DNA from 3 places in the Rhizorhapis sp. genome. Region 3 is predicted to be linked to each of the others. Evidence: predicted binding sites of a transcription regulator. Region 3 holds the regulator's gene; each other region holds the start of a gene.
What was found. Region 3 encodes LexA, which represses DNA repair genes until DNA is damaged. Its sites were predicted from a motif close to GTTCCNCNCTTGTTCT; they were not measured.
Positions count from the first base shown of each region.

Region 1 (7,770 bases), on a different contig from region 3:
GCGGATACAGCTTGTCCTGCAGGTCCAGCGCCTTCGCCCAGTCGCCGGAAGCGCAAGCCGCCTGAAACTCTGCGCAAAGGCGCGGAGCGACATTGGCGGTCACTGAAATGCAACCCCGGCCGCCCATTGCATTGAAGCCAAGCGCCGTCTCGTCATTGCCGGACAGCTGGCAGAACGCGCTGCCGCAGGCAAGGCGCTGTGCGGTGACACGCCCCAGATTGCCGGTCGCGTCCTTCACGCCGATAATGGTGGGATATTGGCGCAGCCGGCGCATCACATCCACGCCGATGTCCGTGATGGTCCGCGAGGGCACATTATAGAGGACGATGGGCAGCGAGCTGCGCTCCGCCAGATAAGCAAAATGCTGGAACACGCCCTCCTGATTGGGCTTGTTATAGTAGGGCGCAACCACCAGCGCGGCATCCGCGCCAGCGGCCTCGGCGGCCTTCATATGCTCGAGCGCGGTCATCGTGTCGTTGGACCCGCAGCCTGCGATCACCGGCACGCGCCCCGCCGCCTGTTCGACGCAGATCTCGATGACGCGATTATGTTCCTCTATGGACATGGTCGCGCTTTCGCCCGTCGTGCCGCAGGGGACGAGCGCGGAACTGTTCTCCTCGATCTGCCAGTCCACCAGCGCCCGGAAAGCGGCCTCGTCCAGTGCACCGTTGCGAAAAGGTGTCACCAGAGCCGGAATCGACCCAGAAAACATCAAAATACTCCTTCAAAGCTGCGCGCGCACAAGGCATAATGATCGCACGAAGCGGCATTTGCGGCGTCCTATAGCGCGGCGTTCAGCGCCTGATAAGGATCGAATGGGCATTATGTCCAGCATGGTATCAAGAATCCCACTTTTGGCGGTGTTGGCCGCCAGTACTTCCTTCACCATGGCGGCAACCTCCGAAACGCCGCAACAGGACTGGGAAAGGGTCAAGCAGACACTTTCCACGCCCGTTTCCCAGGACGCGCAAGTGAGTGCCGCAGTCAATGAATGGCGCCGCCTGAATCAAAGCGATACGCTCAGCTTCCTGGAATATGCGAGCTTCTTGTCGGCCAATCCTGGCTTTCCGGGTGAGGAGCGGATGCGCAAGGTCGCAGAACAGGCGATCAATCCGCTAAGCTACTCGCCGTCGCAGGTCGTTTCCTATTTCGCCAAATATCCGCCGCTCACCAACACGGGCTGGGCGCGTTATGCGATCGCGCTGTCGGCCAGCGGGCGGCCGGCCGATTCGGCCCTGGCGGTGGACGCGGCGCGTAAGGCCTGGCGGGGCGGTGCGCTGGGCCCTGATGATGAGGCGCGGCTGTTCAGCCTCTTTGGCCGTTCCTTCGGCCAGGGCGATCATGACATGCGCATGGACGCGCTGCTTTGGTCCAATGTCACCAGCGGGGCTGACCGACAGCTCGCCTATGTGTCTCCTGCTCGGCGCCCGATTTTCGAGGCGCGGCTGGCGCTGAAGCGAAAGGCGGTAGACGCATCGGCGAAGATGCAGCTTGCTGACGCGGCGGGTGCGGCTGATGCGGGTTACCTGGCGGACAAGGCGATGTGGCTGCGCGACAGCGGCAATAGCTGGGCAGCGCGCGACCTGCTGGCGAAGCGGGCGAGCGTGGCCGTCCCGCCCGCCAATGCCGAAAAATGGTATGAGGCGCTCCTCACCAATGCGCGGGGGGCCGCCAACGACCGTCAGTGGGCCATTGCTTATGCGATCGCCAGCAAGGTGGACGACGCCTACATCCCCGGCACTGACATCCGCGACCGCCCGATTGGCGAGCGCGACGATTATACCAGTCTCGTCTGGCTGGCTGGTACGGCCGCCTATTATGAATTGAAGCAGCCGCTTGACGCTGCCGGGATGTTCCGCCGCTATGCCGAGGCCGCGCGTTCGCCGCAGACGGTGTCGAAGGGCTATTATTGGGCGGGGCGGGCTGCTCAGGAGGCGGGCAATGCAGCGCTCGCGAACAGCTATCTTGAGCGGGCCGGCGCTTATGCGGATCAGTTCTATGGCCAGCTCGCGCTTGAACGGCTGGGGCGGGATCTCCCCGTTCCCGCGGCGGCGGCTCCCGTTCAGGTGGCTGATGCCGAGCGGACGGCGTTCTATAACCGGGCTGTCGTCAGGGCGGCGCGAACGCTAGGGCAGCAGGGCTATTGGCAGGACCAGAGCAAATTTGTCCGCGCAATCGGAAATGGCGCCGCCACGCCGGCAGACGCCATATTGGCGGCTGAACTTTCAAAAAGCATCGGTCGGCCGGACCTCAGCGTCATGGCCGGGCGCAAGGCTGGCTCGATCGGGCTGTTGAGCTACAGCGAATCAAGCTACCCCCGCATTTCAATCCCCGGCGGTCATCAGGCCAATTGGACGATGATCCACGCCATCGCCCGGCAGGAAAGCCAGTTCGACCGCCAGGCGGTCAGCCATGCGGGCGCACGCGGCCTGATGCAGCTCATGCCTGGAACGGCGCGGGAGACCGCTGGCAAGATCGGTCTTTCCTATGACGCCGCCTCGCTTAACGATCCAAGCTACAATATCCAGCTTGGCAGTACCTATTTCCAATCGATGCTGCGCTATTATGGCGGCAGTTTTCCGCTCGCGGTGGCGGCCTATAATGCCGGGCCGGGCAATGTGAACAAATGGATCGCCGCCAATGGCGACCCGCGCCTTCCAGGTGTCGACATGCTGCGTTGGATCGAGAATATCCCGATCTACGAGACCAAAAATTATGTGCAGCGGGTGCTTGAAAATGCCGTCGTCTACGACCTCATGAACCCTGCGCAGGTGCGCATGGGCGGGAAGGCGCCGCTCAGCCGTTATCTTGGGAAGCAGCAGCCGGGCTGATACTGGCGGTCATCCGCGCAGGCAGGGATTCGTGGTTCATTCCTCGCCGTCCCCCTTGTGAGATGGGTTCCCGCCGTCGCGGGAACGCCGTAGATAGAGAAGGCAATGAACCGCCACAATTACATCACTCCTGCCGGCTTCGCTGCGCTACGTGCGGAATATGAGCGGCTGTTCGCCGTCGAGCGGCCGCAGGTGGTGGAGATCGTCAGCTGGGCGGCCGGCAATGGCGACCGCAGCGAGAATGGCGACTATCTTTATGGCCGCAAACGGATGCGCGAGATCGACGGGCAGCTACGCCGCCTGTCGAAGAAGATGAAGGACGCCAAGATCATCGACCCGGCGCAGCAGCCTGACAAAAGCCGCGTCTATTTCGGCGCGACCGTGACCATTGCCGATGAGGACGATAACCACCGTACCGTGACCCTGGTAGGCGACGATGAGGCCGATGCCGCGGCGGGCCGCATCGGCTGGAACGCTCCCCTCGCACGCGCCTTGCGCGGAGCGGCCATTGGCGACCTGCGCAAGGTGCTGCTGCCTTCGGGTGAGAAGGAGTATGAGGTCTTGGGGATCGGTTACCCGGCCTGATGGGCTGGCCCTGGGGACCCGTTACCATTCAGGAAGCCATCGCTCCTGCGACGGCAGGGGCCCCGCTGTTCTCTAACCATGCCAAAGAGAAGCGGGGTCCCTACGCAGGGACGACGGAAATAAGGTCAGATGGAGGGCTCCAGCGATTTTTGCCACATGGACGCGGGGTAGCGCTTATTCGACGTCATCGTTCGCATCAGGGCCGGACATCATCGCCTCAGCAACGCTTTCGGTCTTGCCGCGGATTGCCTTTTCGAGCTTTTCGCAGAGTTCCGAATTTTCCCTGAGGAAATTTTTCGCATTTTCGCGGCCCTGACCGATGCGAACCGAATCATAGCTGAACCACGCGCCCGATTTCTCGACCAGCCCCGCCTTGACACCAAGGTCGAGGATTTCGCCGATCTTTGAAATACCCTCGCCATACATGATGTCGAATTCGACCTGCTTGAAGGGCGGGGCGACCTTGTTCTTCACGACCTTCACGCGCGTCGTATTGCCGACAATATCGTCGCGGTCCTTGATCTGGCCGGTGCGGCGGATGTCGAGGCGGACCGAGGCGTAGAATTTGAGCGCGTTGCCGCCCGTGGTCGTTTCCGGATTGCCGTACATGACGCCGATCTTCATGCGAACCTGGTTGATGAAGATCACCATGCAGCGCGAGCGGCTGATCGAGCCAGTCAGCTTGCGCAGCGCCTGGCTCATCAGGCGGGCCTGCAGGCCGACATGGCTGTCGCCCATCTCGCCCTCAATCTCCGCCCGGGGAACAAGCGCGGCGACCGAGTCCACGACCAGCACATCAATCGCGTTGGACCGCACCAGCGTGTCGCAAATCTCCAGCGCCTGTTCGCCAGTGTCGGGCTGCGAAACGATCAACTCGTCAATATCGACGCCCAGTTTCTTGGCATAAATGGGGTCAAGCGCATGTTCGGCGTCGATGAAAGCTGCGGTACCGCCCGTCTTCTGCGCTTCGGCAATGGCATGGAGCGCAAGCGTCGTTTTGCCCGAGCTTTCCGGGCCGTAAATCTCGATGATGCGGCCGCGGGGCAGCCCGCCGATGCCAAGCGCGATATCAAGGCCCAGCGAGCCGGTGGAGATCGCCTCGATCTCGATCTTCTCACGGCTCCCCAGCTTCATGGCGGAGCCTTTGCCAAAGGCGCGATCAATCTGTGACAACGCGGCTTCAAGAGCTTTTTGTCTGTCCATGTTGGATTTCTTGTCCTCGGAATCGATAAGTTTGAGCTGTGCAGCCATAGCCCCGTTCCCTCGTAGGTTGATCGCGCGTTTCAATCAACGCGTGACTTGGCTGTACCGCATTTGTTCCATGTGAACAATAGGAGAACGAAGTTTTTGTTTCGCAGCCGACGGGGGGCGCAGCTAGCCGCAGCTCGCCTGCGTTATGATATAGGCGGCATCATAGGTGACCGTCAGCCGGTCCTCGCGGAAATCCATTGTTACAGCCATTCCGGGCGCGACCCAGCGCAGCACCCTGGCACCGGAAACCTCCAGCATCTTCGCGCCGGTTGCAGCGTCGGCCTTTTGCCCGACGAACTGATTGAGCTGCTCGCTCCGGCATGCGCCCTTCCCGGCTTGCCTTGGCACTTCGCCAGACTGCGCGGTCGTACAAGCTGCCAGCATCGATGCTCCTGCAATGGCAAAAACCAACTGCCGAATTTCCATCGCTTTTCCGCTCCTCAGGTCCGCGTCATGCGTAGCTTGCCGTCCTTCACGGCGAAGGCCATACGTCCTTCGACCAGGTCAACGGCGTCGCGGCCGAATTGTTCAAAGCGCCAGCCCTCAAGGATCGGCAGCTCATCGCGCACGCCCGCCGCCAGCATCTCCAGGTCATCCGACCGCGCGAGCAGCCGCGATGCCACATTGATCTCCTTCGCCCTGATCTTGAGCAGCAGCTTCAAAAGGTCCGCCACCAGGGCGCTGTCCTTGGTGAGCCCCGGCCGGCGGGGATCGCGCTCGGGCATTTCTTCCCGCGACAGGGGCACAGCTTCAGCCACCGCCGCCATCAGCCGCGCGCCGATATCATTGGTCTTCCACGCAGCGGAAAGCCCGCGCACCTTGCTCAGATCCTCCTGCGCGCGCGGCGGGTGGGAGGCAAGGTCGGCGAGCGTCTCATCCTTCGCGATCCGCCCGCGCGGCAGATTCTTGTCCTGCGCCTCTCGCTCGCGCCAGGCGGCCAACGCCTTCAGTCGCCCCAGCACATCCGGCTTGCGGCTGGCGATCCGCACGCGTTTCCAGGCGTCGTCCGGCAAAGTCACATAATTGGACGGATCGCTGATCCGTTCCATCTCCTGATTGAGCCAGCTTCCCCGTCCGGTCTTTTTGAGTTCCTCCAGCATCAGCGGGAAAATGCTGGCCAGATGGGTCACATCGCCAATGGCATAGTCGATCTGCCGCTTGTCGAGCGGCCGCCGCGCCCAATCGGTGAAGCGCGCGCCCTTGTCGAGGCTGATGGAAAGATAGGCGTCGACGAGGTTGGAATAGCCGATCTGTTCCCCCTGGCCCAGCGCCATGGCCGCGATCTGGGTATCGAACAGCGGATGAGGCGTCTTCCCCGTCAAGTTATGGACAATCTCTATGTCCTGCCCGCCCGCATGAAAAACCTTCAGCACCTCCTCATTCCCAGTGAGCAGATGGAGCAGCGGCGCCAGGTCCAGGCCCGGCGACTTGGGGTCGATGGCGGCAGCTTCCTTGTCGTCCGCGATCTGCACCAGGCAGAGGTCGGGCCAATAGCTGTTTTCCCGCATGAACTCGGTATCGACGGCAACAAATTCGGATTTTGAGAGGCGGGCGCAAAGCTCGGCAAGGGTATCGCTATCGGTAATCAACGGATGGATTTGCATATGGGCTTCGATCTTATTATTGGCTGGCCCCTCCTAACAGGCCAGGGCGGGTTGACAATGGCTCGGACCTCTCCTTGTTACGCGTTTTCTTGATTTAACCGTCAATATAGCGGGAAAGAAATAGTTTATGCACGCCTATCGTTCGCACAAATGCGCGGAACTTCGCGCAAGTCATGTTGGAGAGACCGTCCGCGTCTCCGGTTGGGTGCATAAGAAGCGCGACCATGGCGACCTGGTTTTCATCGATTTGCGCGACCATTATGGCCTTGTCCAGATCGTTACGGAAGTTGATGGGCCCGCTTTCAAGGTCATCGAATCGCTGCGCAACGAAAGCGTGGTGACTGTCACGGGGAAGGTCGTCTCCCGCGCGCCAGAGGCGGTGAACCCCAATCTACCGACTGGCGAGGTCGAGATTCGCGTTGAGCACGCCGTCGTCCAGTCGGTGGCGCAGGAATTGCCGCTGCCGGTCGCCGGGGAGCAGGAATATCCTGAGGACATCCGCCTGCGCTACCGCTTCCTCGATCTTCGGCGGGAGCGGGTGCATGCCAATATCATGTTGCGCAGCGCCGTGATCGCGTCGCTCCGCCGCCGCATGACCGATCAGGGCTTTACCGAATTCCAGACGCCGATCCTGACCGCCAGCTCGCCGGAAGGCGCACGGGACTATCTGGTGCCGAGCCGCGTGCATCCGGGCAAATTCTACGCGCTGCCGCAGGCGCCGCAGATGTTCAAGCAGCTCCTGATGGTGGCGGGTTTCGACCGCTATTTCCAGATCGCGCCCTGCTTCCGCGACGAAGACGCCCGCGCCGACCGCTCGCCCGGCGAGTTCTACCAGCTCGATTTCGAGATGAGCTTTGTCACGCAGGATGACGTCTTCAACGCGCTGGAGCCGGTTCTGCACGGCGTGTTCGAGGAATTCGGCAAGGGCAGGGCGGTGACCTCCACGCCCTTTCCGCGGATCGCCTACAAGGAATCGATGCTGAAATATGGTTCGGACAAGCCGGACCTTCGTAATCCGCTCGTCATCCAGGATGTGACGGAGCATTTTCGCGGCTCGGGCTTCGGCATCTTTGCCGGCATCGTCGAATCGGGCGGCGTCATTCGCGCCATTCCGGCGCCCGGCGCAGGCGCCGGCAGCCGCAAATTCTTTGACGACATGAATGTCTGGGCGCGTGGAGAGGGCCATGCGGGCCTTGGCTATATCAACATAAAGGATGGCGTGCCCGGCGGACCCATCGCCAAGAATCATGGCGAGGAAAAGACCGCGAGGCTGATCGACGCGCTTGGCCTTGGCCCCAATGACGGCGTGTTCTTTGCCGCTGGCAAGGAGCTTCAGGCCGCCAAGCTCGCGGGTGCGGCGCGCACGCGGGTGGGCGAGGAACTTGGCCTTATCGAGCAGGACGTCTTCAAATTCTGCTGGATCGTCGACTTCCCGATGTATGAATATGACGAGGAGAACAAGAAGATCGACTTCTCCCACAACCCATTCTCCATGCCGC
Region 1 is NZ_DATEMB010000061.1:81,155-88,924, forward strand. It holds gene dapA (4-hydroxy-tetrahydrodipicolinate synthase) at 1-712, opposite strand, end outside; gene VJS46_RS14085 (transglycosylase SLT domain-containing protein) at 888-2,831, shown strand; gene greB (transcription elongation factor GreB) at 2,937-3,416, shown strand; gene recA (recombinase RecA) at 3,591-4,667, opposite strand; gene VJS46_RS14100 (I78 family peptidase inhibitor) at 4,791-5,051, opposite strand; gene rnd (ribonuclease D) at 5,108-6,271, opposite strand; gene aspS (aspartate--tRNA ligase) at 6,399-7,770, shown strand, end outside.
Region 1: recA (recombinase RecA) is a predicted target of LexA. The motif match lies at 4,741-4,756, and genes of this name have one in related genera.

Region 2 (7,770 bases), on a different contig from region 3:
AGCGACGGCCAACCGCTCGTAAAGTTCCTTGCCAAGCTGTCCGATCGCCTGGGCTTCCTCCGCCAGCTTCTCCTGCCGCCATACGCTGGCCACGGTACGGCAGATCGCCACCAGGTTGGTCGGCGTGGCCAGCAGCACCCGCCGCTCAAAGGCCCATTCCCAAAGCGCCTCATCCTGCTCGAGCGCGGCCGACAGGAAATGCTCGCCTGGAATGTACATCACGACATAGTCCGCCGCCTTGCCGAAGCGCGCCCAATAATCCTTGGCGCCAAGCTGCTGGGCATGGTTGCGGATAGAAGCCGCATGAGCCTTCAGATGCGCGGCCCGCAACATGTCGTCCACTTCATGGGAAGCGTCCAGATAGGCATTGAGCGAGCATTTGGCATCGATCACCAGCTCCCTGCCGCCGGGCAAGCTGACGATCACATCGGGACGCAGGCGTCCTTCGTCGGTCTCGACCGACACTTCGGACCGGAAGTCGGCATGTGGGCTGAGCCCCGCCTGCTCCAGCACATTGCGCAAGGACTGCTCGCCCCATCGTCCGCGCGCCTTGGCGCTGGAGCGCAGGGCGTTGACCAGCCGGGCCGTCTCTTCCTTGACCTGTGTCTGCCCGGAGCGCACCTGATCGACGGCTTCGCGAAGGCCGGCATAGCTGTCTACCCGCTCCTTCTCGACGCGCTGCAGGCCCTCCTGATATTGCTTCAGCGTGCTTTCGACCGGCTGCAGCAGTGCCCGCAATTGCGCTTCGCTCTTCTCGCCCGCCTGATGAAAACGCTCATCAGCGCGCTTGAGGAATTGTCCCTGCGCTTCGGCCATGACCTTTTGAGCGAGATCGCTGAACTCCACCGAAAGCTGTTCCTTCATGCGCTGAAGCTGGTTGAGCTGCTCGCCAAGCGCCCGTTCCCGCTCCTGCGCTTGCGAACGGAGCGATGCCAGCTCCCGCCGTGCGTCTTCACGTTCGCTGATGGCGTCGTCGAGCCGGGCCTGAAGTTCGCCCGCCATTTTCGCGCGCTCCGAGGCTCCCGCCAGATCGCGAATGGCTGCATTGAACCTTTCGGCCAGCCCGTCGCGCTCCCGCCGCGCTTCATCGATCCCCCGGTTCCCCAATCTCCAGCCAAGGGCAAGCCCGCCGAAAGCGGCAATAAGCACGAATATCCATGGGAGAGCGTCGGTCATAGCCACCTTTATTGCGGAACGAAAGGGGAACCTAGCGGCTTTGCGGAAACATCTCAACCCGGCTCGTGGCGCGGAACATTATGGCGAGCGGCCCTTTGATCCGCAGACGGAGAGGAAAGAAAGGAGTCCTGCCATGTCCATCAGAAAAATGATCGGCCGTCATCCCAATGTGCAGGGATCGGTCAATGAAGCGCTCGCCCTGGCCGTGCGGCACATGATGTTCTGCTCCGATATTTGCACCAGTTGCGCGGATGCCTGCGTTGCCGAGGATCGGGTGAAGGACCTTCGGCAGTGTATCCGCGTCTGCCTCGACTGTGCGGATGTCTGCGATATGGCGTTCAAGGTGGGGACACGCCGCACGGGCTCCAACGAAAGGTTGCTCCGTTCCACCCTGGACCTGTGCATCCAGGCCTGCGAGCTCTGTGCCGAGGAATGCGAGAAGCATCAGGCAATGCATGCTCACTGCGCCAACTGTGCCGAAATGTGTCGGGAATGTGCTGAGGATTGCCGCAAGGCGGTGGCGAGTCTGTGATGCCCGTCTGCGATGCCGGCGTGCTCCCGCTATGCAGGAGCACGCTTAAACGAAAGAATCAGGCGGCCTTGGCGTTGTCCTTGCGCGCCTTGGTCAGCTTCTTGAGCAGCATGTCGCGTTTAAGGCGCGAGAGATGATCGATGAAGAGGATGCCCTCCAGATGATCCATCTCATGCTGCAGGCAGGTGGCGAGCAGGCCGCTTAGCTGTTCTTCATGAATGACGCCGTTGCGGTCCATCCAGCTTGCGCGGACGGTGGCGGGACGTTCGACCTCCGCATATTGATCCGGGACCGACAGGCAGCCTTCCTGATAGACGCTGTGTTCCTCCGACCCTTCCAGAATTTGCGGATTGATGAAGACCGTCGGATTGCGGATGGCTTCTCCGCTTTCCTGATCGGGCTCCTGCAGGTCGATCACCAGAACCCGCTTGGGGACGCCCACCTGAATTGCCGCAAGGCCGATGCCGGGGGCGTCGTACATGGTGTCGAACATGTCGTCGATCAGCCGCTGCAGATCGGCGTCAATCGCCTCCACCGGAGTGGAAATGGTACGCAGCCGCGGATCCGGTGTCTCTATGATGGGTAGAATGGCCATGGCTGGAAAATATGAGATCGGGCCGGGAATATCAAGCGGGGGAGGGTGCGGACCGATGTGCATGGCTTTGCCCTTGGCCGGATTGTTGCGAAAAACTACTTTTCCTCGTCGTTCCCGCGGTGCGCGAATCGATCTCCCATCAAGAGCATGGGTCAGGAAATGGATTCCCGCTTTCGCGGGAATGACGAACTATTTATCGCTGCAAAACCGCAACGCCCTATTTCAACGGCGCCACCCGGAGCACTGCCGTCGGTTCGTCCTTCGTCAGCGGAGTGATCCGCCAGGCGATGCTTCGGCCGCCAGGTCCAGCCACAGCGCCATCTTCATTGTTCTGGCTGATGATTTCGGCGTTGGTGGTCAGGGTGAATGTGCCATCCAGTTTGCTTTCCGGACCCGGAGGGGTCATTCCGCCCATACCGCCCTTCTTGCTGTCGCTGTCCGCAAAGCCAGGAGCCTTGACGCGCAGCATATCCTTGCCGCGCAATTCCACCACGATGAAGGGAAACACGATTTCGGCGTCGATGTTGAACGGATAAACAAAACCATGGTCCAGCGTACCATGGACTTCATAATCAATCTCGAACATGTTGTTGCCTACATAGCGAGCGGACCGGTAGCCCGCCTCCTTTGACAGAGCCCGCGCAATGGCGTGCATCTTGATTTCATTGTCGGCGCTCTCGCTGTCCTTGCCGGGGGTGCCATCGGCCGCGATGTCCATGGGCGCGAGCGAATTGCTCGACGTTCCCTCGTTCTTGAGGCCTTCCTTTTCATCATCCGACGAAGACGGGAAGCCCTTGGTCATTTCCTTCGCGGCGTCGAAGGCAATCACCTCCCCCTTGTAGGCGAAAGTGAAGCTGCGATCATTTCGTATGTCCAGCGTGGACTGGAACTTGCCGGGTGTCACCAGGCAGGCTCCCAGCAGCAGCGGCGCAAGCAGCGCAAACAGGAGTTGGCGATATGGATACATTCTTCCCCCTTGTGCCCCCCAGAACCTGCCCGCTCAGCGATTGACGGTCGCGTAGAGGGCGATGGCCGCGGCGTTCGATACGTTGAGACTCTCCATTCGCGGGCTGATCGGCAGTTTAGCCAAAATATCGCAATGCGCCATGCTGTTATGGCGAAGACCTTCGCCCTCTGCCCCCAGCACGAGAGCCACCTTGTTGGCGCCGGCAAGCGCATTGCCGAGCATCTCTTCTGCTTCCCCTTCAAGGCCGATGCGCCAATAGCCGGCCTCGGCGATTTCATCGAGCGCGCGGGCAAGGTTCACCACCCGCACCCAGGGAATGATTTCCAACGCTCCGCAGGCAGCCTTCGCGATGGTGCCGGATTCGGGCGGCGCATGACGATCCTGAGTGACGATGCCAAGCGCGTCGAAGGCCGCCGCCGAACGCAGGATCGCGCCGACATTATGCGGGTCCGTCACTTGATCGAGGACCAGTATCGGCCGCTGATCATCCTGACCCTGCTCCAGCATGTCGCCCAGCCAGATGTCGTCGAGCGGCTCCACCTCCGCCACCAGGCCCTGATGCGGCGCATCATGCGGCACCATGCGGCCAAGGTCGGCCACGTCGGAATAGACGATGGGCAGCACTGGCGGCAGTTCAAGCTCGCTGATCGCCTCCCGCGTTCCCCAGATCTTGCGTACCACCCGGTCGGGATTGGCGAGCGCCGCGATAACGGCGTGACGGCCCCAGAATCGCGGATATCCGCCTTTGGGTTTGCCGGTTCGATGTCCTCTTTTCATGATTGAGGCTCATTTCCACAGAGTGGCATTGACAGGCAAGCCTCCATTCGCCAAAGACGCGCCTCCTACGGATTTTTTCGTGAATCCGGCTGGCTTCCAAGGACAGGTGGCCGAGTGGTTAAAGGCAGCAGACTGTAAATCTGCCCGCGTGAGCGTACGCTGGTTCGAATCCAGCCCTGTCCACCATCATCTCCCCAAAATATCGCAATCCTCTCTACAAAACAGCCATTTGGGTAGCTTGACCTGCTTCCCGGGCGGGAGCAGATTGCCGCGGCAGCGCAGATCTAGATAGCGGGTCGTGGCGAGCCCTTATGGGCTGCGTCTCAAATTCTGCGGGCCTTTTTTGGAAAAGGTGCGGGAGACGATCCATGTCGGAAAGAATCAAATGGCTGGGCCTTGTGTCGCTCGGTTCTCTGGTGGCCATATCCGCAAGTGCGATGCCGGTTTCCAGTGACGTTTCTGAAGAAACGCTTCGCCTGCGCGATCCTTCGCGGCAGATGCTGGGTTTATGCGGCGGTTCGCGCAGGGCCGGCGAATTGCTCCGCATGCGGCTGCAATATGCGCAGGAGGCAATGGCGAACATGCCAGCGGGCGCTGGGAAGCCAATATTGTTCCCTGGTCTTGGCACCCTTCAATATCCAGTGACGACCAGCAATGCCGAAGCGCAGCGTTTTTTCGACCAGGGCATGATGCTGACCTATGGCTTCAATCATGGCGAGGCGATCCGTTCCTTCCAGGAGGCGCAGCGGCTTGATCCGCAATGCGCCATGTGCTGGTGGGGCGAGGCGCTGGCGCACGGTCCCAATATCAATGCGCCCATGGACCCTGAGGTGAATGCCCAGGCCGTGGCGGCAACGCAGCGCGCCGTGGCGTTGAAGGCAAAGGCCAAGCCAGTGGAGCAGGCGCTGATCGACGCGCTCGCCACACGCTATTCCGCCGATCCCAAGGCCGACCGTGCCGCTCTGGACAAGGGCTATGCCGAAAGGATGCTTCAGGTCGCCGAACGCTTCCCGCAGGACGACAATGTTGCCGTCCTTGCGGCAGAAGCGGTAATGGACACGCAGCCCTGGGACTATTGGGAGGCGGACCGCAAGACGCCCAAGGGCAATATCGTCAAAGCCATCTCACTGGTCGAGGGCGTATTGAAACGCAATCCCGACCATCCGCAGGCGGACCATCTCTATATCCACCTGATGGAGGCGTCGGTTCATCCCGAACGGGCGGAAAGCTATGCGGACAGGCTGGCGACTCCGCTGGTTCCGGCGGCCGGGCACTTGGTGCATATGCCAGCACATCTTTATTACCGCGTCGGCCGCTTCAAGGACTCGATCCGGGTCAATGTGGACGCCGCCAAGGCCGACGAAGCCTATCTCAAGAATGCGGCCAATCCGGGTCTGTACAGATTCGGCTATTATCCGCACAATGTGCATTTTATCGTGACGTCGGCCCAGATGGCGGGGGACATGAAAACCGCCATAGAGCAGGCGGAGAAGCTGCGAGGCATTGTCGATGTCGATGTGACATCCAAGGTGGCATGGCTGCAGCCGGTCAGCGCTGCCCCCTATCTCGCTTATTCGCAGTTTGCCGCTCCCAAGGACATAATGGCGTTGAAGGCACCGGACGAACGGCTGCCCTATGTCAGCGGCATGTGGCGTTATGCACGCGCGGTGGCCCATGCCCAGGAAAAGGACAAGGCTGCTTTCGACCGCGAGCTTGCAGCTCTTCGGGCGATCCGCGAAGGCACCGATTTCAAGCCGATGGTCGACCAGGGGGTGCCCGCTCCCGATCTGCTGCGGCTAGCCGAAACAGTGGCTCAGGCGCGTCTTGCCTATGCGCAGGGCAAATATGGAAAAGCCGTGGGTCTGTACCGGCAGGCAGTCGCGATTGAAGAAGCGATACCGTATATGGAGCCGCCTTACTGGTATTATCCGGTGAAGCAGTCGCTTGGGGCAGCCCTGTATCGCAGCGGGGATCTGGCTGGCGCACGGCAAGCCTTCATGGAAGCTCTGGCCCAGGCACCCAATAATGGTTGGGCACTTTATGGCCTGGCGAGGACCCAGCGGACCATGGGCGACCGTTCGGGCGCCGCGGCGAGTGAGGCGGCGCTCACCAACGCCTGGCTGGGCGATCGCCGCTGGCTTGTGTTGGACAGGCTTTGAGCCTTATTGTCCGCTGCCATAGGGGCGGGTCAGTATTTCGAGCAGGTGACCGTCGGGATCCTCGAAATACATGCCCCGCCCCCCATCGAGATGGTTGATCTCATTCGCCACCGATCTTGACGGATCGGCCCAATAGGTGAGGCCAGCGCCTTTAATCCGCGCAAATATGCCGTCGAACTCTTCTTCGCTGACCAGGAAGGCATAGTGCTGCCGGGCAACAGCGCCTTCCTTCTGCATGAAGTCGAGCGAGACGCCATTGTCGAGTTCGACAATGCGGAAATGCAGGAATTCGGCCGGAGCCGGCCGGCCCAGTATGTCAGCCAGGAAGGCGGATGAGCGTTCCTTGTCATGGCACCAGACGATGGTGTGGTTTAGTTCTACCGGCATGATCCCGGACTCCTGCCATTAGCCGGATCATATTAGCCGAGTTCGTGCGTCACCACCATGTCGCATAAAAGGCGATGAGCAGCAGGACAACGCCGAGCCCAGCCATGTTGAAGGTCGGTGAAGTCCTGTAGCTGATGTCGCTGGTGATGATCCGGTTGGCATCGGCGCGGGCCGGAACCATCAGCGAAATCAGGACGGCGAGCGCCAGCGCCACCAGGAACACCAGCCCCATGCGGTCAAGAAAAGGCAGGCCGGGCAGGAACTGCTTGCCAGCATAGGAAAGTATGACCGAGGCCATGGCCGCCGCGATGGCCCCCGCTTCATTGGCGCGTTTCCAGAACAGACCCATAAGGAAGATGACAGTGATGCCCGGAGTGAAGAAGCCAGTGAACTCCTGAATGAACTGGAAAGCCTGATCCGACGCACCGAGCAGCGGCCGGGCGGTGAACGCAGCCAGGATCACCGCAACAACAGCGGTGATGCGGCCGGTCAGGACCAGCCTTGCTTCCCGGCCGGCGCCGGCCGTCACATCATCTTCGGCCTTCGTCTTCTGGCCGGTGAACTTGGCATATAGATCGAGCGTGAAGATGGTGGCGATGCTGTTGATCTTGGACGCGGTGGAGGCAATGATCGCCGCGATCAGAGCCGCGAAAACAAGGCCGAGAAGGCCGGGGGGTAACAGCCGCATCATCGTTGGATAGGCCTGATCCGGCTTTTCAAGCCCCGGCGCCAGCAAGACCGCGGCAATGCCGGGAAGAACGATCACGAACGGCATCAGCAGCTTCAGATAAGCGGCGAAAACCATGCCCTTCTGCGCTTCCTTCAGGCTCTTCGCCGCAAGGGCCCGCTGGATGATATATTGATTGAAGCCCCAATAGCTGAGATGCGCAATCCACATGCCGCCGACCAGTACGGTGATGCCTGGCAGATCCTTGTAAAAGGGATTGTCCGGGGACAGGATCATGTCGAAATGTTCCGGCGCACGTTCCGTCAAGGTGGTGAAACCGCCAATGATCCCGGCATCGCCTCCGATTTCGGACAGGGTGAGCCCTGACACCATGAGGCCGCCAAGAACCAGCAAGGTGACCTGCACTATGTCCGTCAGCGCGACGGCCTTGAGGCCCCCGTAAAGCTGGTAGAGCAGAGCGAAACCGGCCAGAATGTAAAGCGCGAGGTC
Region 2 is NZ_DATEMB010000002.1:55,687-63,456, forward strand. It holds gene rmuC (DNA recombination protein RmuC) at 1-1,176, opposite strand, end outside; gene VJS46_RS00320 (four-helix bundle copper-binding protein) at 1,310-1,708, shown strand; gene def (peptide deformylase) at 1,767-2,303, opposite strand; gene VJS46_RS00330 (hypothetical protein) at 2,521-3,270, opposite strand; gene rlmB (23S rRNA (guanosine(2251)-2'-O)-methyltransferase RlmB) at 3,304-4,047, opposite strand; tRNA gene VJS46_RS00340 (tRNA-Tyr) at 4,148-4,233, shown strand; gene VJS46_RS00345 (tetratricopeptide repeat protein) at 4,416-6,206, shown strand; gene VJS46_RS00350 (VOC family protein) at 6,210-6,593, opposite strand; gene VJS46_RS00355 (sodium/sugar symporter) at 6,643-7,770, opposite strand, start outside.
Region 2: rmuC (DNA recombination protein RmuC) is a predicted target of LexA. The motif match lies at 1,192-1,207, and genes of this name have one in related genera.

Region 3 (7,770 bases):
ATGGAGGCGGATGACGAACCGCAGATGGTGACGATCGCGCCTGACCAGCTCTATGCGTTGCTGGACGTGACGGACATCAAGCCCGCCGCCCCGCCGCCGCTGCAAAAAGTCCGCGACGTCATAATCCAGCAATTCAAGCTGGAACGCGCCGCCGGCCGCGCTCGTACGGCTGCGGACCAACTGGTCGCGAAGATGAACAAGGGGGTGGAATTCGCGAAGGCGCTGGCTGAAACCGGTCTCAAAGTTCCTCCGCCGCAGCCTCTTGGCGGCAAGCGGGCGGACATTGCGCGTGGAGGCCAGCAAGTGCCGCCACCCCTCGCCCTGCTCTTCAGCATGGCCGAAGGCAGCACGAAGCGGTTGGAAGCCCCCAACGATCAGGGCTATTTCGTCGTCCGGCTCGACAAGATCCAGCGCGGCGATGCTGGTGGACAAGCTGGGCTCGTCAATGCTGTGCAGCAGGAAATGTCCCGCGTAACCGGCAATGAATATGCCGAACAATTCGCCCGTGCCGTCGAGCAGCATGTCGGCGTGAAGAGGAATGCCTCCGCCATTGCCGAGGTGAAGCAGCGTCTGCGCGGCGGTTCGGCGGCTCAATGACGCAGGCGGAGCTTGATCTTGATAGAGTCCGCAAGGCGCTGGAGGCGGGCAAGTCGGCGCTCGTGTGGCGGCGTCAGATTGCCGATACCGACACGCCGATCTCCGCGGCGCTCAAGCTGATCGAGCCAGATCGCGGGGATTTCCTGCTGGAATCGGTGGAGGGCGGATCGGTCCGGGCGCGCTATAGCTTGCTGGGCCTGGCGCCGGATCTTGTATTCCGCGCGCAGGGACAACAGGCGGAAATCAACCGCGAATGGGCCACCGATCGCGCCGCTTTCGCACCGGTGACAGCAAAGACCCTGGACGCCTTGCGCCAGCTCGCCGCCGAATGCCGTTGCGAGGTGGATGAGGCGCTGCCCTCGGCGCTTGCCTGCCTTGTGGGCTATTTCGGCTATGAGACGGTCGGGCTGGTGGAAAAACTGCCCCGCCCTCCTAAAAATCCGCTTCAGTTGCCCGACATGCTTTTTGTAAGGCCGACGGTCATCCTGATTTTCGATAGGCTGGCCGACGCGCTTTATCTGGTGGCTCCGGTCTGGGCCGGAAGCTTTACCGATGCGGGCAAGGCAATCGCCGACGCCCTCGATCGGATCGACGCCACGGCTGCCCGGCTGTCCGGCCCTCTGCCCGCTGATGCCGCGCCATCCGCTCCCTCAGTCGAGTTGGCGGTCACTCCAGCTCTTGCTCCCGGCCGCTATGCGGAAATGGTGAACAAGGCGAAGGACTATATCACCGCCGGCGACATCTTTCAGGTGGTGCTGGCGCAGCGCTTTGCCGCGCCCTTCTCCCTGCCACCCATTTCGCTCTACCGCGCCTTGAGGCGGATCAACCCATCCCCTTTCCTCTATTATCTGGACCTTCCGGGCTTTGCCCTCATCGGTTCCAGCCCTGAAATCCTGGTCCGCGTTCGCGACGGGGAAGTTACGATACGTCCCATCGCCGGGACCCGCCCTCGCGGCAAGACGGCTTCGGAGGATGCCGCCAATCGCGACAGCCTGCTTGCTGATCCCAAGGAGCGGGCGGAGCATCTGATGCTCCTCGATCTCGGCCGCAACGATGTCGGACGGGTAGCCAAGGCCGGCACGGTCAGGGTGACGGACAGCTACGCCGTCGAATTCTACAGCCATGTGATGCATATCGTTTCGAACGTGGTGGGCGAGCTTGATCCGCAGAAGGATGCGCTAGACGCGCTTTTTGCAGGATTTCCCGCCGGCACCGTCTCTGGCGCGCCCAAGGTCAGGGCTTGCGAGATCATAGCTGAATTGGAACCAGAAACGCGCGGGGCCTATGCCGGCGGCGTCGGCTATTTCAGTCCCGATGGCAATCTCGACAGCTGCATTGTCCTGCGCACTGCCGTCCTGAAAGATGGCGTCATGCATGTTCAGGCAGGCGCGGGCATCGTTGCCGACAGCGATCCCGCCTATGAACAGCGCGAATGCGAAGCCAAGAGCGGCGCCCTCATAGCCGCCGCGCGGGAGGCCGTCCTGCTCGCTCGGGAGCCCGATTTTGGCCAGTGAGCTCGGACTCGCTCAAAACGCGGCTTCACGTTAAAGCCGAATCATGATTCTCGTCATCGACAATTATGACAGCTTCACCTGGAACCTGGTCCACTATCTCATGGAACTGGGTGCAGAAGTGGAGGTCGTGCGCAACGACGCCATGTCGGCGGGCCAGGCGCTATCCACCGGCGCTGATGCGTTCCTGATCTCCCCTGGTCCCTGCACCCCCAATGAAGCGGGAATCAGCCTCGATCTGGTGGCGGCCTGTGCCGATGCCGGGAAACCGCTTCTGGGCGTATGCCTTGGCCACCAATCCATTGGTCAGCATTTTGGCGGCAAGGTTGTTCGTGGCGGCCTGATGCATGGCAAGACGTCTCCGGTCAGCCATGACGGCACCGGCCTGTTTCAGGGCCTTCCCTCCCCCTTTACGGCTACCCGCTATCACAGCCTGGTGGTGCAGGACATTCCCTCAAACCTTCTGGTCAACGCCACCAGCGACGACATGATGGTGATGGGCTTCCGGCATGCGACGCTTCCCATTCATGGGGTTCAGTTCCATCCTGAAAGCATCGCCACCGAGCATGGCCACGCGATGCTTGCCAATTTCATGAGGATTGCAGGGCTCCCGGTGAAGGAACGCGTGACGGCATGACGTCATTGCCCAATCCGTCACAACCCATCTCCGCAGAAGCGGCCGGGAGGGCTTTTGCCGCCATTCTCGACGGGACAATCTCCGACGCGGATGTGGCCGCTTTTCTCGTCGCGCTGAGCGAACGAGGAGAAACCGCCACGGAAATCGCGGCTGCGGCTCAGGCAATGCGGGAGCGCATGATCCCCATCGACGCTCCGGCCAACGCCATTGACGTCTGCGGCACCGGCGGCGATGGACACCATACGCTCAATGTTTCGACTGCTGTCGCTATCGTGGTGGCCGCCTGCGGCGTACCAGTGGCAAAACATGGCAACCGCGCGGCCTCGTCGAAAGCGGGCGCCGCGGATACGCTGGAGGCATTGGGGCTAAACCTTGCCCGGGCGGGGGAGCAGGCCGAAGCAACGCTGGCCGACCTCGGCATCTGTTTTCTCTTCGCTCAGGCGCATCACCCTGCCCTGGCTCACCTCGCACCCATTCGCCGCTCGATCGGCCGCCGCACAATCTTCAACCTGATGGGCCCGCTCGCCAATCCGGCAAAGGTCCGGCGACAGCTCATCGGCATTGCCCGGCCCGACTATGTTCCGATCTATGCAGAAGCGCTGCAGAAACTCGGCACGGAACGCTCGATGGTGGTCTCGGGCGAGGAGGGTCTGGACGAGCTTTCGCTTGGCGGCGGCAATGCCGTTACAGAGGTGGAAAAAGGCGGCCTTCGGTCCTACATTGTTTCGGCCGCTGATGCCGGGCTTCCCAGGCATCCGGTGGAAGCGATCAGGGGCGGCGACCCGCAGCATAATGCAGATGAATTACGCAAGCTGCTTCAGGGAGAGCCCGGTCCCTATCGCGACGCCGTCCTCTTCAACAGCGCGGCCGCGCTTATCGTGGCGGGAGAGGTAGAAAGGCTGGCCGATGGCGTCGAGGAAGCCGCCGAAGCCATTGACAAGGGGCTGGCCAACGCGCTGCTCAATTGCTGGATTGCCTTTTGATGAACAAGCTCACCGAAATTTGCGCCACCAAGCGGGACGAAGTGGCCTCGCGCAAGGCAGCAATCACCTTCGCGACGTTGAATGCTCTGAAGGCGGAACAAAGCAGTCCCCGTGGCTTCCGCGCCGCCCTTGATGCAGCCGCCATGTCCGGCCATGCGCTCATTGCGGAGATCAAGAAGGCCAGTCCCTCCAAGGGCCTCATCCGCGCCGATTTCGATCCCCCGGCCCATGCGCAGGCCTATGAGGCGGGTGGCGCCGCCTGCCTCTCGGTCCTGACCGATGCTCCCTATTTTCAGGGCCATGAAGATTATCTGATGGCCGCCCGGTCCGCCTGCAGCCTTCCCGTGCTCCGCAAGGACTTCATGGTTGATCCCTGGCAGGTGCATGAGGCGCGAGCGATTGGTGCGGACGCCATCCTCATCATCGTCGCCGCACTGGAAGACGGCCAGATGCAGGAGATCGAGGCGGCGGCCAGCGAATGTGGCATGGACGCGCTGGTCGAGGTGCATGATGCCCGCGAGCTGGAACGTGCGCTCAATCTTAAATCCCGCCTTATCGGCGTAAATAATCGTGATCTCAGGGACTTCTCGGTCGATTTTGCGAGAACCTATGAGCTGGTGGACCGGGCGCCGAAGGATTGCACCTTCATTGCCGAAAGCGGCCTCACGTCGAAGGCGGACCTGGACGCCATGGCCGAACGGGGCGTGCGCTGCTTCCTGGTCGGCGAAGCCTTGATGCGGGAGGCGGACGTGGAGGCGGCAACGCGCAGGTTGCTGACCGGCGCATGACCCGCCTTACCCATCTCGACCAGGACGGCGCCGCCCATATGGTCGATGTGTCGGCCAAGCCCGCCACCACGCGGCAGGCCATCGCCACTGGCCGCATCACCATGTCGCAAGAGGCGCGGCAGGCCATATCCGAAGGCCTTGTCAAGAAGGGTGACGTTCTTGCCGTTGCCCGTGTGGCTGGCATCATGGCGGCCAAGAAGACATCCGAACTCATTCCTCTCTGCCATCCGCTGCCGCTATCTTCGATAAGCATCGGCCTCGAGTTGGACGATGCAGGGGTGGTCGCTATCGCCACGGCCAAAACCAGCGGCCAAACGGGGGTTGAGATGGAGGCACTGACGGCTGTCAGCACAACACTTCTTACCGTCTATGACATGGCAAAGGCCATCGATAAGACAATGATAATCGGTGATATTTGCCTGTTGGAAAAGACCGGCGGAAAGTCCGGCAACTGGAAACGCGACTAATGGCTTTGCTGCCGGTTGAGACGGCGCAGCAAAGGCTGATCGCTTCAGCAACAGCGGTGAATGTCGAAAACGCTTCCCTGGCGGAAGCAATTGGCCGCTGGCTGGCTGGCGATGTTCATGCGCTACGGGATCAGCCCTGGACCGCGCTGTCCGCGATGGACGGCTATGCCATCAGGCATGCCGACCTGCCAGGACCCTGGACCGTCACGGATGAAAGCGCCGCCGGAAACCTCACGCTCCACACTGTAAGGCCTGGAGAAGCAGTGCGCATCTTCACTGGTGCGCCCATGCCCAAGGGCGCAGACAGCGTGCTGATCCAGGAAGAGGCGGCATTGCAGGGCGCCTCCCTGGCCCTTGCGGGCGCAGGACCGGAATATCCCGGCAAGAATGTCCGCCTGCAAGCAGCCGACTTTGCAAAGGGCGCATTGCTGCTGCGCCGGGGAACCCGGATAGGCTCCCCGCAAGTCGCCCTGGCCGCAATGGGGGGGCATGGTTTCCTGCCGGTCCACCGGAAGCTGCGCATCGCCCTTTTCACGACGGGCAACGAACTCGCCGAACCGGGGCTGCAGAAACATCCAGGCGAACTTCCGGCCTCCAACAGCCTTATGCTGCGGGCAATGCTGTCGGACCTGCCCGTCCTCATCGAAGACCTGGGGATCGTAGGGGATGAACTGGAGGCGCAGGTGGACGCATTCAGAAAGGCCTCCAGCGCCGACATCATCGTCACGACTGGCGGCGCATCCGTCGGCGATCATGATCTCATCAAGCCAGCCTTTGAGGCTGCGGGCGGTTCGCTGGACTTCTGGCGCATTGCCTTGCGGCCGGGCAAGCCGCTGATGGCCGGCCGGAATGGAAATGCACTGTTCCTTGGTCTTCCCGGCAATCCGGTATCCGCCTTTGTGACGGCAACGCTCTTTCTCCTCCCGCTGGTGCGGCACATGAGCGGGGCGGCCGATCCCCTGCCCCCCCTCTTCGAGGCCCGCCTGGCCAATGACATGCCAGCGGCAAGCAACCGGGCCGTCTATCTCCGCGGCATGGTGGAGAATGGCACGGCAAGGCCCCTCACCGATCAGGACAGCGCCGGCCTTGGCTCCCTCGCAGCCGCCAATGCCCTCATCGTCCGCCCTTCCAACGCGCCAGCGGCCAAGGCTGGCGAAATGGTGCACTGCCTCCCCATCGCCTGAGCGTGCTTGACGCGCCTCCATTCGTTTCCTATACGTTCCCTGTCCGTTCCACTACAGGGGGTCGCCCATGTTGACGCTCAAGCAGCATGAACTGCTCTGCTTCATTCACCGCAGGCTAGAGGAAAGCGGCGTTTCGCCCAGCTTTGAGGAAATGAAGGAGGCCTTGGACCTCAAGTCCAAGTCCGGCATCCACCGGCTCATCAATGCCCTTGAGGAACGGCAGTTCATCCGCCGTCTGCCGAACCGCGCCAGGGCGCTCGAGGTGCTGAAGCTTCCGGAGGGCCTGGACCGGGTGAAGGATCCTGCCCCGGCCGCTCCCCAGAAGGTGCCGGAAATCCCCGTCGCTGCCAATGACGTCGTCGACATCCCTCTGCATGGCCGGATCGCAGCAGGCGTTCCCATCGAAGCACTTGAAGGCCAGAATATGCTTTCCGTTCCGGCTGCGCTGCTCGGTTCGGGAGAACATTATGCGCTGGAAGTCGCTGGCGATTCCATGATTGAAGCCGGCATATTGGACGGCGACTTCGCGCTGATCCAGCGGACCGAAGTCGCCCGCGATGGTCAGATCGTCGTTGCGCTTATCGACGACAATGAGGCGACTTTGAAATATTTCCGGCGGGAGGGACCCAGAGTTCGTCTGGACCCGGCCAACAGCACCTATGAACCGCAAATCTACGATGCCTCACAGGTCCGGGTGCAAGGCAAGCTGGCAGGTCTGCTCCGCCGATATAATTGATTGTGGCGGATGGAGCGGGGTGAAGTTGAGACTATCATCGCCCCCATTACCGTCGTCCCTGCGCAAGCAGGGACCCCGCTTTCCTTGGCGTGGATGAAGAAATGCTTGAAAAACGCGGCTTCTATTGGGAATTCCCACATCAGGAATTTCCTATCCAACAGGGAAATTTCCATTTCCAAATCAACGCCCATAAGTATCAACTTCGTTAAGTTGACGTTCCAACATTTACCTGCCGCGGCTGAGCCAGGGATGGCCATCCAGAGGATCAATTGCGGTTCGCACCACCTGCGCCTCGAAACTCACCGACACGCCACCATGCCGCCTCAAAAATGGCCGGTCGAGCTTCAACCATCGGGGGACGCAGCCCTTGGGCAGCCTTCGGTCACTGATGACGATATCGGCCGTCCGGCACTGCCCGGCGAGTTGGCGCCAGGGCACCATATACCTGCTCCGGGTGGCCATGATCCGCCAATCCCGATCTCCCCTGCTAAGGGTTATGGAGCACAGGTCCGGGCTGCAGCGGGCATTGGGGAGTTTGCTGATCTCCCCAAGGTCTCCCTGATAACCCGCATTCTCGCTCAGCACGTCCCGCACATAATCTCCCGCCTTGCCCCGCAACAGCGCCAGGCCGCCATCGCTCGTGCGAACCACCAGATGCCGGCCATCTCCAGTGACCAGCAGGTCCGGCGCTGGGGATAGTAGCATCGCCGCCAAACCGCCAATCATCGGCGTCAGACCATAATATCGCGCGCAGGTTCGCCACAGGCTGATCCACAATCCTCCGCCGACCACCAGAGCAAAGGCCCATCCGGGAAAGACCGGCAGCATGGCGACGGCATGGCGCTGCGCGGAAACGAAGTGCGCCAG
Region 3 is NZ_DATEMB010000017.1:13,070-20,839, forward strand. It holds gene VJS46_RS05160 (peptidyl-prolyl cis-trans isomerase) at 1-597, shown strand, start outside; gene trpE (anthranilate synthase component I) at 594-2,111, shown strand; gene VJS46_RS05170 (aminodeoxychorismate/anthranilate synthase component II) at 2,155-2,745, shown strand; gene trpD (anthranilate phosphoribosyltransferase) at 2,742-3,728, shown strand; gene trpC (indole-3-glycerol phosphate synthase TrpC) at 3,725-4,516, shown strand; gene moaC (cyclic pyranopterin monophosphate synthase MoaC) at 4,513-4,983, shown strand; gene glp (gephyrin-like molybdotransferase Glp) at 4,983-6,167, shown strand; gene lexA (transcriptional repressor LexA) at 6,235-6,903, shown strand; gene VJS46_RS05200 (ComEC/Rec2 family competence protein) at 7,129-7,770, opposite strand, start outside.